Regions from separate parts of the Duganella vulcania genome, predicted to be linked through region 2. Evidence: predicted binding sites of a transcription regulator. Region 2 holds the regulator's gene; the other holds the start of a gene.
The links. Region 2 encodes LexA, which represses DNA repair genes until DNA is damaged. Its sites were predicted from a motif close to ACTGTATNNNNATACAGT; they were not measured.
Positions count from the first base shown of each region.

Region 1 (7,894 bases), on a different contig from region 2:
CGTTGCTGGTGGCCAGCCAGGACAGCTGGGCGCTGCTCATCACGGCAAGGTGGTCGGTGCGCAGCGCCGGCACCTGGAGCGAACTCAACGCGGCGATGTCCTCGCTGGTCCACGACAACACATCCTGCGTGCTCAGGGCATTGGCGATCTGGTCGGTGGACAGTATGGGGACGAGGGTGCTCATCGCGAGTTCCTTATTTGATAACACCTTTCACTATAGCAGAATTCGTTCTAATTTCCATAAAGCAACGGATTTATTTTGCTGGTTTTTATCAAAAATTACATGAAAAATGCCGCAAAATCAAAGACTTTGCGGCATCCTTAACCAACAAGCAACGGCTTTTGTGGCGCGGCGATCAAGCCTTGGCTTCGCCGCCCAGCGCCTCGACCACGTCGGCCATCAGCTTGGCCAGTTCGCCGGTCATCAGCATGAAGTCGCCGTCGAAGCGTTCCTCGTCGTTGCGGGTGCTCGATTCCTTTTCCGCGATCACGTCCAGCGGCTTGATGCCCTTGATCGCCAGCGACTCGGTCAGCACGAAGGAGATCTTGCTGTCCCAGGTCATGGCCAGGCGCGTGCACTGCTTGCCGGCCGCGATGTGGCGGCGCACCTCGTCCGCTTCCAGCGTGTGGCGCACATAGCGCACCGCCGCCTTGCTCTCGCCGGTGGCGCGCAGCTCGGTGTCCATGTCGACCGTGAAGCCGGCCGGCGCGTCGTCGGCCTGCAGCCATTCGGTCATCACGCCCACCGGCGAGCGCTGCACGCGCAGGCTTTCCAGCGGCAGCTTGTCGACCGCCTTGAGCAGCAGCTTGATCACTTCGTCGGCCTTGGCCGGGCTGGCCGCGTCCACCACCAGCCAGCCGTTGACCGGATCGAGCCAGGTCCAGACATTGCTGCGGATCGAGAAGGCGCGCGGCAGCAGCTCGTCGGCCACGCGTTCCTTGAGTTCCTTCATCGCCTTCTTGCCGGGAGCGAAGCCTTGCGCCTCTTCCATCTCGGCGGCGCGCGCCTTGGCGACCTGGTTGATGACGGTGTTCGGCAGCAGCTTCTTCTCGGTGCCCAGCAGGATCAGCATTTGCTTGTTGACCACGTGCACCAGGCCACCGTTCGGGCGGGGACGGTCCCAGCCCTGGCGCAGCAGTTCATTGCTGCTGGCCGGGACGAAGGAGTGCGGCTCCAGCGCCGCTTCCAGTTGTTCGGGGGTAAAGGCCCAAGGGGCCGGCAGACGGTAAATCTGTAGATTCTTGAACCACATGTGTTGAGCCTTGTTTCAGTAATGCCAGGGGAGCGCCATTTTACACGGTGATGGCGGCGCCGGACCGAATCTGTTGCTTGCCTAGGCGAACAATTCGCCTTGCCGGGGCACAGCCATCTGCGCAGCTGTGCCGGGCGGCTCCAGCGTGCTGGCGCGCACGCCCAGCAGGCGCAGCCGGCGTTGCAGCGGCACCCGTTTCAGGCATTCGCGCGCGGCCTGCAGGATGCCGGCCGCGTCCGCCACGGGCTGCGGCAGCGTGACGTTGCGGCTGACGATCTGGAAGTCGTCGAAGCGCAGCTTGATGCTGATGGTGCGGCTGACGTAGCCCTTGCGCTTGAGGTCGTCCGCCAGCCGGTCGCACAGCGTGGTCAGGATGGACGACAGCGTGCCCCGGTCCTGGCGCGCGTGCAGGTCGCGCTCGAAGGTGGTCTCGCGGCTGATCGACTTGCTCTCCGAGCTGGTGGAAATGGCGCGGTGGTCGATGCCGCGCGCGGCGTCTGCCAGCCAGGCCGAATAGTGGGCGCCGAAATGGTCCTGCAGCAGGCCGGCGTCGGCGGCCGCCAGCTGGCCGATCGTGGCGATGCCCAGCGCCGCCAGCTTCTCGGTGGCCTTGGGGCCGATGCCGTTGATCTTGCGCACGCCCAGCGGCCAGATGCGCGCCGGGATGTCGTCGTAGCCCAGCACGGTCAGGCCGTCCGGCTTTTCCAGGTCCGAGCAGATCTTCGACAGCAGCTTGTTGGGCGTCACGCCGATCGAGCACGACAGCCCGGTGGCGTCGCGCACGGCCTGCTTGATGCGCTGCGCCAGCTCGCGCGTCTCGCCTGCCACATGGGTCAGGTCGATATAGATCTCGTCGATGCCGCGGTCCTCGAAATCCGGCGCGATGGCGGCCACGGCGTTCTTGAACAGCCGCGACATCTGGCGGTAGGCGTCGAAATTGACCGGCAGCAGGATGGCGTCCGGCGCCAGCTTGGCCGCCTTCATCATGCCCATGGCCGAACCGACGCCCAGCGCGCGCGCCTCGTAGGTGGCGGTGGTGATGACGCCACGGCCGACATAGTCGCGCAGCCGCGAAAACGTGTGGCTGCCGTCCGCCTGCCGCACCGGCTGGGCGTCGCGCCCGCCGCCGATCACCACCGGCAGGCCGCGCAGCTCGGGATAGCGCAGCAGCTCCACGGACGCATAAAACGCGTCCATGTCGAGGTGGGCGATGCGGCGCTGGTCTTCAACCATGATGCGGAGAAATTACTGTGAATGCATACAGTATTCACTAAAATGCATCAGTCCGCAAGACCCCGCCCTATTTGCGGCCGCCGGGGTTACACTGGAGACCACGACCGTTTCCTCCGGCCACCATGACCAAGCGCCTGACCTTCGCATTGCTGAGCACGTTGCTGTCCACCGCCCCGGCGGCGGCGCCGGACGCCTGCCCGCCGGCCAGCGCCGGCTTCAGCGACCTCGGCTACGCTTCCTACCTCGACGGCTCCGCCATCCGCGGCATCACGGTCGACCTGCTGGAGGAAATCCACCGGCGCAGCGGCTGCACCTTCCAGCTGGGCTGGTATCCGCACGGCCGGGTGTACGCGCAATTCTTCAGCGGCCAGCTGGACGTGACCGGCGCCGCGCTGCGCAACGCCGAGCGCGACCGGCACGGCGTGTGGTTGCCCTACACTTATTCGCAGTTCGAACTGGTGCTGCTCAACCAGAGCGCCGGCGAGTTCCGCAGCCTGGCCGATTTTGTCGAGCGCAGCACGGCGCGCCTGAACGTGGCGCGCAGCATCGCGTACTCGCCCGCGACGCAGGCGCAGATGGACCGGCTGCAAAAGCTGGGCCGGCTGGAATACGTCAACGACTTCGGCGTGGTGTTCCGCAAGATCCTGGCCGGCCGCGCCGACGGCACGCTGGCGCCGCCGGCCATCCACGTGCTGCACCAGCGCCAGTTCCACCTGCAGGGCAAGATGCGCGCCACCGCCTTTGCCGAATCGCCGCGCGCGATGGTGGGCATCTACGTGTCGAAGCAGCTGCCGGCGGCGCAGCGGCGGCGCTACACCGAGGCGGTGCGGACCATCGTCGGCGACGGCACGGTGCAGCAGATCTACCTGCGTTATCTGAGCGCCGACATCACCCGCCAGATCTTCGCCGGCGGCGTGCGCGACATCCTGGACGCGATGCCGGCGGACTAGCCATGGCGCGCGCGGAACCACGCGGCGCTGGCCTCGTCGGCCGGGAAGAACGATTCGATACGCAGCTCGTGCACGGTGACATCGTGCGGCGTGCCCAGCGTGGCGATGGTGGTGAACAGGTTCAGCTCGACGCCATCCTTGCGCAAGGTCACCGGCAGGAAGGGCAGGGCGCGCCGGTCCAGGTTGGGCGACGCCTGGCCCAGGCCGTCGACGCCGGGCAGCGCCAGCAACTCGCCCAGCAAGGTGGTGGCTTCGCTGCCGGGGCCGTCGCTCATGGCCTCGCGCTGGATCCAGTGCAGCAGGTCGGCGCCGACCTCCTCCCAGTTGTGCAGGTAGCGCCGCGCGCCGTGCGGATCCAGCATCAGCTTGAGCACGTTGACCGAGCCGTCGGTGGGGATGGCCGCGTCGGCCGGCAAGTCCAGCAGCCAGCGCATCATGCCGGCCGCCGGCGCGTTGGCCAGCGCCAGGTTCCACAGGCGATCGACCACCAGCGCCGGATACGGCGCCTGCTGCGCCAGCATGAAGTCCAGCGCCCGCCGCACCGCGCCCAGCTCGGGGTCGGACAGCTTGCGCTCCTGGTAGGCCGGCGCGTAGCCGGCCGCCAGCAGCATCACGTTGCGCTGGCGCAGCGGGATCTCCAGCACCATGCCCAGCTTGAGGATCAGATCCTTGCTGGGCTGCGAGCGCCCGCTTTCCAGGAAGCTGATGTGGCGCTGCGAGATCGTGCTCTCGGTCGACAAACGCAGCTGGCTGTAGCCGCGCTTGCCGCGCCAGTACTTCAACGCGGCGGCGAAGTCGCTGAAATAATCGGTCGCGCCGTGGGCGCCGGATGGATGCGATGCGGACATGCGGGTCTCCTTGTCCGGCAATGATAGCCCGGCCGCGATCACGCCGCGTTCAGGAAGCCGGTCACGCGGGTCAGGCGGCCGTCCTCGCCCAGCTCGGCGACATCGGTGCCGTGCGCCACCGGCGCGCTGCCCGGCGCGGCCAGCGTCCACGAAAAGCGCACCACGTCGTTGTGGCCGTCCGGCGTGCCGTCCAGTTCGAAGCGGAAGCCGGGGAACTGGCTTTGCGCGCCGGCGATCATGGCGTCGATGCCGTCGTGGCCGGCGCCGCGCATCATCGGGTCGAGGTAGCGGGCGTCCAGCGCGAAGGCGCGCGCCACCAGCGCGCGGCGGGCGGCGGCGTCGCGTTCGTTCCAGACGGCCAGGTATTGGGTGGCGATGTGGGCTGGGGTGTGCATGGTGATCTCCTTGAGTGGTTGATGTCGAATCGACAGAAACCATTGTCCGGAAATCGCTGCGGCGCGGCGATTACGTCCCAGGTAATCGTCGCGCCAGCACCAGCGCGGCGCCGGCCACCAGGCTGGCCGCCAGCAGGTAGATGCCGTTGGCCGTGCTGCCGGTCGCGTCCTTGATGGCGCCGACCAGGTAGGGACTGGCGAAGCCGGCCAGGTTGCCCACCGAGTTGATCAGCGCGATGCCGGCCGCCGCCGCCGCGCCGCCCAGCATCGCGGTCGGCAGGCTCCAGAAGATCGGGAAGGTGCTCAGGATGCCGGCCGTGGCCACGCTCAGCGCGGCCATCGCGATCGCGGTGTTGTCGCTGTAGACGGTGGCCACCACCAGGCCCAGCGCGCCGGCCACGGCCGCCGCGGCCGCGTGCCAGCGCCGCTCGCCGCTGCGGTCCGAGTGGCGCGCGGCCAGCACCATCGCCACCGCCGCCACCGAATACGGGATCGCCGTCAGCAGGCCGATGTCGAACACGTTCTTGACGCCGCTGTTCTTGATCAGCTGCGGCAGCCAGAAGCTCACGCCGTACAAGCCCATCACGAACAGGAAGTACACCAGCGCCAGCAGCCACACCGTGCCGCTGGCGAACACCCGTGCCAGAGGCAGGCGCTGCTGGTGCTGGCCGTCCTCGGCGATGGCGCGTTCCAGTTGCCGCTTGTCGTCCTCGGTCAGCCACTTGGCGGCGCGGATGCCGTCGTCCAGGTAGAACAAAGTCCACACGCCGATCAGCACCGACGGCAAGCCTTCGAGCAGGAACAGCCATTGCCAGCCGCTCAGGCCATGGCGTCCGGCGAAGGCCTGCATGATCCAGCCCGACAGCGGCCCGCCCACCACGCCGGCCACCGCCACCCCGCTCATGAACAGCGCCACCATGCGCGCGCGGCGGTGGGCCGGATACCAATAGGTCAGGTACAGGATGATGCCGGGGAAGAAGCCGGCCTCCGCCGCGCCGAGCAGGAAGCGCAGCAGGTAGAACGTCGCCACGCTGTTGGCCAGCATCAGCGCCGACGAGATCAGCCCCCAGCTGATCATGATGCGGGCGATCCAGATGCGCGCGCCGGTGCGCGTCATCAGCAGGTTGGACGGCACCTCGAACAGGAAGTAGCCGATGAAGAAGATGCCCGCGCCCACGCCGTACACGGTATCGCTGAAGCGCAGGTCGGCCAGCATCTGCAGCTTGGCGAAGCCGACGTTGACGCGGTCCAGGTAGGCCGCCACGTAGCACAGGAACAGGAAAGGCATCAGCCGCCAGCTGACGCGGCGGTACAGGGGATCGAGCCCGGTGTCGGAAATAGTTGTTTTCATTTGCTTATTTTGCAATACAATTTGCGGCTGACGAACAGCCCGGAGCCCTCGACCGCCATGCTACGCATCCTGCCCGCACTCCTTGCCCTGCCCGCCATACTGGCCCTGGCCGCACCGGCCGCGCCACCGGTCGCCGCCACCAAGCCCTGGCGTGAACACTACCATGGGCAAGCACTGGACGACGAATATCACTGGCTGCAAAACCGCCGCGACCCGGCCGTGCTGGCCTACCTGAAAGCCGAGAACGCCCACACCGAGGCCGCCACCGCTGCCATTGCCCCGCTGGCCAAACGGCTGGCGGCCGAGATGCGGAAGCGCACCGCGGCCAGCGAGCTGACGGCGCCGTCGCGCCAGGGCGATTTCTACTACTACAGCCGCAGCGCCGCCGGCCAGCAATACCCGCTCAACTGCCGCCGCCGCGCGGCAGCCGACGGCAGCTACGACGAGAAGGCAGCGGAGCAGATCCTGCTGGACCAGAACCGCCTGGCCCAAGGCAAAAAGTTCTTCGCGCTGGAAGGGCTGATGCCCAGTCCCGACGGCAACCTGCTGGCCTACCGCGCCGACACCAGCGGCAATCACCAGTTCCAGCTGCACCTCAAGGACTTGCGCAGCGGCCGCGAACTGCCCCTGAGCGTGGCGCGCGTGACGTCGATGGAATGGGCGGCCGACAACCGCACCATCCTGCTGACCCAGGCCGATCCGTCCACGCTGCGTCCCGACCGCCTGCTGCGCGTGTCGATCGCGGGCGGCAAGCCGGTGGAAGTCTACCGCGAGCGCGACGGCAACTTCCTGCTCGGCATAGGCCGCACGCACGATGGCCGCTTCCTCGAACTGATGGCCGCCAGCGCCGACACCAGCGACACCTGGCTGCTGCCGCGCGACCAGCCCGGCGCCGCGCCGCGCCTGCTGATGCCGCGCACGCCGGGCCACCGCTACAACGCCGAGACGCACGGCGACCGGCTCTACCTGTTGACCAACAAGGACGCGCCCAACTTCCGCGTGGTCAGCGCGCCGCTGGCCGCGCCGCAGGACTGGACCGAGGTGACGCGGCCCGAGCCCGGCACGCTGATCGAATCGATGGACGTGTACCGCGATTTCATCGTGCTCAACGAGCGCACCGCCGCGCTCAGCCGCCCGCGCATCTACAGCTTCGCCAGCGGGCAGTGGCGCGGCGTGCAGTTCGACGACGAGGTCTACCTGGCGCAGGCCAACACCGAGGCGGCCGGCGTGGCCGGCTACGACGCCACCAGCTACCGGCTGCAATACCAGTCGCCGGTCACGCCGCCGATGGTGATCGAGATCGACCTGGCCAGCGGCGCGCGCACCGTCGTCCAGCGCCAGCCGCTGGCCGGCGTCGACCTCGGCCGCTTCACCACGCGCCGCATCTGGGTCACCGCGCGCGACGGCGTCAAGGTGCCGGTGTGGCTGGCCTACCGCAAGGACGTCAAGCTCGACGGCAGCGCGCCGCTGCTGCTGTACGGCTACGGCGGCTGGGGCTTTCCCAGCGAGGCCAACTTCAACCTCGGCCGCCTGAGCCTGATGGAGCGCGGCGTCATCTACGCCGAGGCGCAGATCCGCGGCGGCAACGACCTGGGCGAGCAATGGCACGACGACGGCAAGCTGATGAAGCGGAAGAATGTGTTCAACGATTTCATCGACAGCGCCGAGCACCTGGTCCGCGAAGGCTACACGCGGCCGGACCGGCTCATCGCCGAGGGCGGCAGTTTCGGCGGCATGGTGATGGGCGTGGTGGCCAACGAGCGGCCGGAGCTGTTCCACGCCATCGTGGCCGCCGTGCCGCAGGCCGACCTGATCCACGAGATCACCGACCCGACGCTGCCGATGGTCACCTATGAATACCTGG
Region 1 covers NZ_WWCX01000102.1:11,388-19,281, reverse strand. Annotated here, with positions in the region: partial or broken gene GTP90_RS30230 (hypothetical protein) at 1-184, opposite strand, end outside; gene GTP90_RS30225 (recombination-associated protein RdgC) at 357-1,253, opposite strand; gene dinB (DNA polymerase IV) at 1,335-2,486, opposite strand; gene GTP90_RS30215 (substrate-binding periplasmic protein) at 2,609-3,436, shown strand; gene GTP90_RS30210 (helix-turn-helix domain-containing protein) at 3,433-4,284, opposite strand; gene GTP90_RS30205 (nuclear transport factor 2 family protein) at 4,323-4,679, opposite strand; gene GTP90_RS30200 (MFS transporter) at 4,750-6,030, opposite strand; gene GTP90_RS30195 (S9 family peptidase) at 6,088-7,894, shown strand, end outside.
Region 1: a site for LexA is predicted at 2,501-2,518, ahead of dinB (DNA polymerase IV). Genes of this name have one in related genera too.

Region 2 (7,894 bases):
TCCATGCGGGTGATCAGCTTGTGGATGTCGTCGCGGTCGATCGGCGTGATGAAGGTCTTGTGCAACAGGTCGACGGTGGCGTAGGTGATCTTGTCGGCCTGCTTTTCGATGCTCTCGATCGCGTGCACGCGATTTTCCAGATCGTCGAAATTGGACATCAGGCCCAGCATTTCTTTTGCACCTTTGACGCACAGATCGGCGTGCTGGTTAAACAGGTCAAAAAATTTGCCCTCGGTGGGCATCAAACGTCCAAACATTTTATTCTCCGGTTCATGTTTACTGCAGATCGCCGCCCGGGGTAAGGACGGCTTAAAGATTAATCGCCCTGGCTTAATCGCCTTGATACAGCGCCAGGTTACCGACGTAGTTGCCAAACTTGGTGTACTGGCCGATCCAGGTCAGGCGTACCGAGCCGATCGGGCCGTTACGCTGCTTACCGATAATGATCTCGGCCGTTCCCTTATCGGGCGAGTCCGGGTTGTAGACCTCGTCGCGATACAGGAAGATGATCACGTCCGCATCCTGCTCGATAGCGCCGGATTCGCGCAGGTCGGACATGACGGGACGTTTGTTGGGGCGTTGCTCCAGCGAGCGGTTCAGCTGCGACAGCGCGATCACCGGGCACTGCAGCTCCTTGGCCAGGCCTTTCAGCGATCGGGAAATCTCGGAAATCTCCGAGGCGCGGTTGTCGCCCGGCGTGGAGCCCTGCATCAGCTGCAGGTAGTCGACCACGATCAGGCCCAGCTTGCCGCACTGGCGCGACAGGCGGCGCGCGCGGGCGCGCATCTCGATCGGGTTCAGCGCCGGGGTCTCGTCGATGTAGACCTGGGCGTCGTTCATTTTCTGGATGGCGTGCGTCAGGCGCGGCCAATCCTCGTCGTTCAGCTTGCCGGTACGCAGGCGGTGCTGGTCCAGCTGGCCGACCGAGCCCAGCATACGCATGGCCAGCTGCACGCCGCCCATCTCCATCGAGAACACGGCCACCGGCAGGCCCTCTTCCACCGCGACGTTCTCGGCGATGTTCATCGAGAACGCGGTCTTGCCCATCGACGGACGGCCGGCCACCACCACCATGTCGCCCGGCTGCAGGCCGGAGGTCATGCGGTCGAGGTCGATCCAGCCGGTCGGCACGCCGGTGATCTCGGAGCCGGAATCGCGCGAGTACAGCTCGTCGATGCGCTCGACCACCTGGGTCAGCAGCGGCTGCACCGGCAGCCAGCCGGCCGCACCGCGCGCGCCCTGCTCGGCGATGGCGAAGATCTTGGACTCGGCCTCGTCGAGCATCTGCTTGACTTCCTTGCCCTGGGGCGTGAACGCCTGGCCGGAAATTTCGTCGGCCACCGTGATCAGCTGGCGCAGGATGGAGCGATCGCGCACGATCTCGGCGTAACGGCGGATGTTGGCGGCAGATGGCGTGTTTTGCGCCATCGCGTTCAGGTAGGCCAGGCCGCCCACGTCCTCCGCCTTGCCCAGCTGGGTCAGGGTCTCGAACACCGTGATGACGTCGGCCGGCTTCGAGCCGTTGATCATCTTGACGATCTGCTCGTAGATGATGCGGTGGTCGTAGCGGTAGAAGTCTTCGGGGTGCATCATGTCCGCAATGCGGTCGAACGCCGCATTATCGCGCAGCAGGCCGCCGATGACGGACTGTTCTGCTTCGATGGAATGCGGCGGGACGCGGAGTGAATCGACTTGCGGATCGGAGGGGGCGTTCATGGCGCGAATTATACCTGCTTGCTTGAGCCGTATTACAAATTTATGACGAGAAAAAAGCCGGGCAAGCCCGGCTTTTTCAATGGTGTTGCAACACTGATCAGACGTTTCCGCCTGAAAAAGTATTAGGCAGCTTCGCCCACGACAGCAACGGTCACTTCCACCACCACGTCGGTGTGCAGAGCAACGCTTACTGGGTGCTCGCCAACGGTCTTCAGAGGACCGGTAGGCATGCGCACGGCAGCTTTTTCAACAGCGAAACCAGCTTTGCTCAGGGCTTCAGCGATGTCGAAGTTGGTCACGGAACCGAACAGACGGCCGTCTACACCAGCTTTTTGCGAAACGTTCACGGTCATGCCGTTCAGTTTCTCGCCTTGGGCTTGAGCGGCAGCCAGTTTCTCGGCAGCGGCTTTTTCCAGTTCAGCGCGCTTGACTTCGAATTCAGCAACGGCGGACGCGGTAGCGCGGCGAGCCATTTTTTGCGGAATCAGGAAGTTACGTGCGTAACCGTCTTTGACTTTAACGACTTCACCCAGGTTGCCCAGGTTGACGACTTTTTCTAACAGAATGATTTGCATAGTTCTTCTCCAGGATCTTATCTAGACGACGCAATTAAGCGTGGTGCAGATCGGTGTAAGGCAGCAGCGCGAGGTAGCGAGCGCGCTTGATTGCGGTGTCAACTTGACGCTGGTAGTGCGCCTTGGTACCGGTCAGACGTGCTGGCATGATTTTGCCGTTTTCCTGGACGAAGTCTTTCAGGGTGTCGACGTCTTTGTAGTCAACTTGTTCTACGTTTGCTGCGGTGAAGCGGCAGAACTTCTTGCGCTTGAACAGTGGGTTTTGTTGCTTGCGCTTTTCTTTCAGCTTGAGCTTGTTTTTGTCGAACTTTTTACCGAATGCCATTTTAGGCTCCTGTATCTAAATTGAGCTGTCTGGGACAGCACTAAAATCAATGATGTGAAACACCAGGCTTTTGCTATTGCGATTCTTCTTGTTCAGGAAACCGGTGAACTGATACATGCCTGCCAGTGGCGCCTGACTGAAGCGGCCTGAAATCTCGCCAGCGGCAACCGCGGCAACTTCAAACTCGCTCAATCGGGCGATGCCTGCCTCGACCTGCTGCGACCGGTGCTGGAGTACAGCGTTCACGATCGGCATGCCGGCCGGGGTGTAGCGCAAGGCGTCCCGTTCGGCGATCAAGGCAATCAACTGGAGCTGATTCAGCTCGGTTCCCGGTAACAATTAGGCCGCAGGAGCAGCAGCGGCTGCTGGAGCTTCGGTGCGATGCGATTTCGCTGCATCTTCACGTTGTACCGACTTCATCATCGGCGAAGGAGCGGTTTCCGCTTTCTTCATCTTGACGGTCAGGTGACGCAGCACGGCATCATTGAATTTGAAGGCGGTTTCCAGCTCGACCAGGGTCTCGTTGTCGCATTCGATGTTCAGGCAGATGTAGTGTGCTTTAGCCAGTTTCTGGATCGAGTAAGCCATCTGACGACGGCCCCAATCTTCAACACGGTGCACGGCGCCGCCGCGGGTCGTTACGGTGGTTTTGTAACGCTCGATCATGGCGGGCACTTGCTCGCTCTGGTCCGGGTGGACGATAAATACTATTTCATAGTGACGCATGCAAACTCCCTTAAGGACTGTGAATATAGCCCACCCTGGCGTCAAGACAGGTGTGGGAAGAGGTAAGCCCGCGACTATATCAGCTTTCCCTGCAAAAGACAATCTGCCCGCCACATGAATTTATTTCGCTCAAAGCAACAAATTCCCTTGCTTTTCGCTTCACACTGTACAAAAATACAGACTGTCTATATACACAGGCCTAAAGCACTCTATGATCAAGCTCACCGCAAGACAGGAACAAATTCTCAATCTGATCAAGGATGCCATCGAGAACACCGGCTTCCCGCCGACCCGTGCCGAGATCGCCAATGAACTGGGCTTCAAGTCCGCCAACGCGGCCGAGGAGCATTTGCAGGCGCTGGCGCGCAAGGGCGCGATCGAGATCGCCGCCGGCACCTCGCGCGGCATCCGCCTGCTGGGCGTGCATGCCGAACCGGCCACGCCCAAGGTGCCGGTGTCGCTGATGATGTCGCTGCCGCTGATCGGCCGCGTGGCCGCCGGCTCGCCCATCCTGGCGCAGGAAAACCTGGAGACCAGCTACAGCGTCGATCCGGCCATGTTCTCTTCCAAGCCGGACTACCTGCTGAAGGTGCGCGGCGAGTCGATGCGCGACGCCGGCATCATGGACGGCGACCTGCTGGCGGTCAAGAAGGTGGACAGCGCCAAGAACGGCCAGATCGTCGTGGCCCGCATCGGCAACGATGTCACGGTCAAGCGCTACCGCAAGACCGGCTCCACCGTCGAGCTGCTGCCGGAAAACCCGGACTTCAAGATCATCAAGGTCGATCCCGAAGCCGACGAGTTCGCGCTGGAAGGCCTGGCGGTCGGCCTGATGCGCAGCTGGCACTAAAGACCACGCAAACATCGGCCTCGGGTTACGCATCAGGCGCCTAGCGCTTGCCCGCTGTCTCCGGCTGATGCGACAGGTCGCGCGCGCTCAGGGCAAGGTCGCCTTGACGGCCTTCCCACGCGCTCTGCGCCAGGGCGACAGCGTCGGCCTGGCGCTTGGCCTCGTCCGCCACTTGCACGAACACCTGGCTCATCAAGGCCTGGGCGGCGCCCATCTCATCGTCCGTCATCAGGTCGGCCAGGTCGGCGGGGATGCTCTTGCCGACCGGGAGCGCGGCGTTGTAGTTGGCCAGGAATTGATCGTAACAGTCGTGCCAGGCGGCCAGCGCCTGCGTGAGCGCCGGCCCGCCCGCCGTGGCCGGGCGCATCGGGATGTTGGGCTGCTTGCAATTGAAACGGGCCAGCGCAATGTCGGCGCCGTCGTAGCGGCTGGTGTAGTACTCGATCTCGGCTTGCCGCGCCAGGCGGCTGGCCTGGTCGCCGGCGAAGGCGCTACTCGACAGCACGGTCAATGCCAGAACCCATGCTGCCCTCATATCGCCTCCGCGCTTAGCAAAATTGAAAGCCTAGGTTATCACAGCTTGAGGCTGCGCTCAGCAAGCTTCCAGTGCGCAGGTGAAATCGTCCAGCAGATCGTCGGTGTCCTCGATGCCGACCGACACCCGTATCAGCGACTCGGCGATGCCCATCGAGGCGCGGCGCTCGGCGCCCATCTCGTAGAAAATCGTGTGCGCCACCGGGATGATCAGCGTGCGCGTGTCGCCCAGGTTGGAGGCCGGAATCGCCAGCTTCAGGCGATTGAGGAAATCGAAGCAGTCGATGCCGTCCTTCAGTTCAAAGCTCAACAGCGAACCAAAACTGCGGAACAGCTCGCTGGAGATCGCGTGCTGCGGGTGCGACGCCAGCCCAGGATAATAGACAGCGGCCACGCGCTCGTCGCTTTCCAGCAGGCGGGCCAAGGCCAGCGCGTTCGCGCTGGTGCGTTCCATGCGCAGCGCCAGCGTCTCGGCGCCGACAGCGATGTGGTGCGCCGCTTCCGGCGCCAGCGAGGCGCCGAAGTCGCGCAGGCCCTTGGCGCGGATCTGCGCCAGCCCCCATTGCAGCGGCGCGGCTTTCTTGTAGTTCTCGTAGATGTTGGCGAACCGGGTCCAGTCGTAGACGCCGGTGTCGGTCAGGCTGCCGCCCAGCGCGTTGCCGTGGCCGCCGATCGACTTGGTCAGCGCGTTGACCACCAGCCCGGCGCCCACCGCTTTCGGGCGGAACAGGTAAGGCGTGGTCATCGTGTTGTCGACGATGTAGAGGATGCCGCGCTCCTTGCACAGCTCGCCGATGCGCTTCAGGTCCGCCACTTGCGTGCGCGGATTGGCAATGGTTTCGACGAACACCACGCGGGTCTGCTCGGTGATGGCGGCGGCCACGTTGGCGACATCGGTGGCGTCGACGAAGGACACGCCCACGCCCTGCGCCATGGTGGTCTGCCACAGGCTGTTGGTGTTACCGAACAAGAACGACGACGACACCACATGGTCGCCCGCGCGCAGCAGCGACTGGAACACGGCGCCGATCGCGCCCATGCCGGTGGCGAAGCAGATCGTGCCGACGCCCTGCTCCATCTTGGTGACCTTGTCTTCCAGCGCGGAGATGGTCGGGTTGCCCTGGCGGCCGTAGCGGAAGCCCGGCTCCTTGCCCTGGAACACAGACGCCAGCTGGCGCGCGTCGCCGTAACCGAAGGCGACCGAGGTGTGGATGGGCTTGTGCAGCGAACCGTGCTCGATGCCTTTCTGGCGATCGTTGTGCAGGATGGTGGTGGTGAAGCCGTAATTCTTCTTGTCGTTCATATTCGCGTATTCAAAAAAAAAGCCCGGTGCGGCGTGAACCGCACCGGGCGCGACATCAGCCTTCGGCGGTCGCGAGATTCAGGTTCAGTTGCGAGCGGCCCGCATCCTCGGGGGCGGAGGCCTTCGGATGGTGGCGCGCGTATTCCAGCTTGTCCAGGTAGTCCTTGGAGATGTCGCCGGTGACGTACACGCCGTCAAAGCACGACGCCTCGAAGTTCTTCAACGCCGGATTGACGTCGGAGATGGCGCGCTTCAGCGCGTCGATGTCCTGGTAGACCAGGTGATCGGCGGTGATTTCGCGGCATACTTCCTCGGTGCTGCGGCCGTAGGCGATCAGCTCGTCGCGGGTAGGCATGTCGATGCCGTACACGTTAGGGAAGATCACCGGTGGCGCCGCCGAAGCGAAGATCACTTTCTTGGCGCCGGCTTCGCGCGCCATCTGCACGATCTCGCGGCTGGTGGTGCCGCGCACGATGGAGTCATCCACCAGCAGCACGACCTTGTCCTTGAACTCGGAAGCGATGGCGTTGAGCTTCTGGCGCACGGACTTCTTGCGCGCGGCCTGGCCCGGCATGATGAAGGTACGGCCGATGTAGCGGTTCTTGATGAAGCCTTCGCGGTATTCCACGTTCAGCGCCAGCGCCAGCTGGATCGCGGCCGGACGCGACGAGTCCGGAATCGGCATGACGACGTCGATCGCGCCATCCTTGAATTCGCGCTTGATCTTCTCGGCCAGGTACTCGCCCATCTTCAGGCGGGTGGCGTACACGGAAGCGCCGTCGATCACGGAATCCGGACGGGCCAGGTAGACGAACTCGAACACGCAAGGATTGAGCGAGGGATTGTCGGCGCACTGGCGCGAATGCAGTTGCTTGTCGGCGTCGATGAAGACGGCCTCGCCCGGCGCGATGTCGCGCACGAAGCGGAAGCCCATGCCTTCCAGCGCCACGGACTCGGAAGCGATCAGGTACTCGGTGCCCTGCTCGCTCTCGTTGATGCCCAGGCACAGCGGACGGATGCCGAACGGATCGCGGAAGGCCAGCAGGCCGACGCCGGCGATCTGCGCCACGGCAGCGTAACCGCCGCGCACGCGGCGATGCAGCACGGTCACGGCGTCGAAGATGGTGTCGGCGTCGATCGAGATGCCGGTGGTGGCTTTCTGGATCTCGTGGGCCAGCACGTTGAGCAGCACTTCCGAGTCGGAATCGGTGTTGATGTGGCGGCGGTCGTTCTGGAACATTTCCTTCTTGAGCTGTTCCCAGTTGGTCAGGTTGCCATTGTGCGCCAGCGTGATGCCGAACGGCGCGTTGACGTAGAACGGCTGCGCCTCTTCCTCGCTCGACGAGCCGGCGGTTGGATAGCGGCAGTGACCGATGCCGGAATTGCCTTGCAGCGTACGCATGTTACGGGTACGGAAAACGTCACGCACCAGGCCGTTGGCCTTGTGCATGGCGAACATGCTGCTGTGATTGGTCGCGATACCTGCCGCATCCTGGCCGCGGTGCTGCAGCAGCAGCAATGCGTCATACAGCAGTTGGTTGACAGGTTGATGAGAAACGACGCCGACGATGCCACACATGATGTTGCTCCTGGACTGGTGCTACTGATTTAAAGAATTCAAAAATTCACATGCTGCGCCATGGCAGCGGGAAGGAAGGCTTTCACCGTATGCGCTCCGGTCTCCGCGAGCGGACTCAATCGCGCATCCTTCCAGAATGCTTGTTGCGGTATCGACGTCATCCCGCACAGGATGACGCCCGCCAAAACGATGACCAGGCCGCGGCCGAAGCCGAACACCATACCCAGCGCGCGGTCCACGATGCTGAGACCGCCGGCGTCGAGCAAGGCGCCCAGCGCCATGCCCA
Region 2 covers NZ_WWCX01000055.1:23,889-31,782, forward strand. Annotated here, with positions in the region: gene GTP90_RS23560 (DUF47 domain-containing protein) at 1-257, opposite strand, end outside; gene GTP90_RS23565 (replicative DNA helicase) at 331-1,716, opposite strand; gene rplI (50S ribosomal protein L9) at 1,839-2,291, opposite strand; gene rpsR (30S ribosomal protein S18) at 2,326-2,616, opposite strand; gene priB (primosomal replication protein N) at 2,632-2,937, opposite strand; gene rpsF (30S ribosomal protein S6) at 2,956-3,342, opposite strand; gene lexA (transcriptional repressor LexA) at 3,554-4,192, shown strand; gene GTP90_RS23595 (hypothetical protein) at 4,233-4,727, opposite strand; gene GTP90_RS23600 (cystathionine gamma-synthase family protein) at 4,785-6,029, opposite strand; gene purF (amidophosphoribosyltransferase) at 6,085-7,608, opposite strand; gene GTP90_RS23610 (CvpA family protein) at 7,647-7,894, opposite strand, start outside.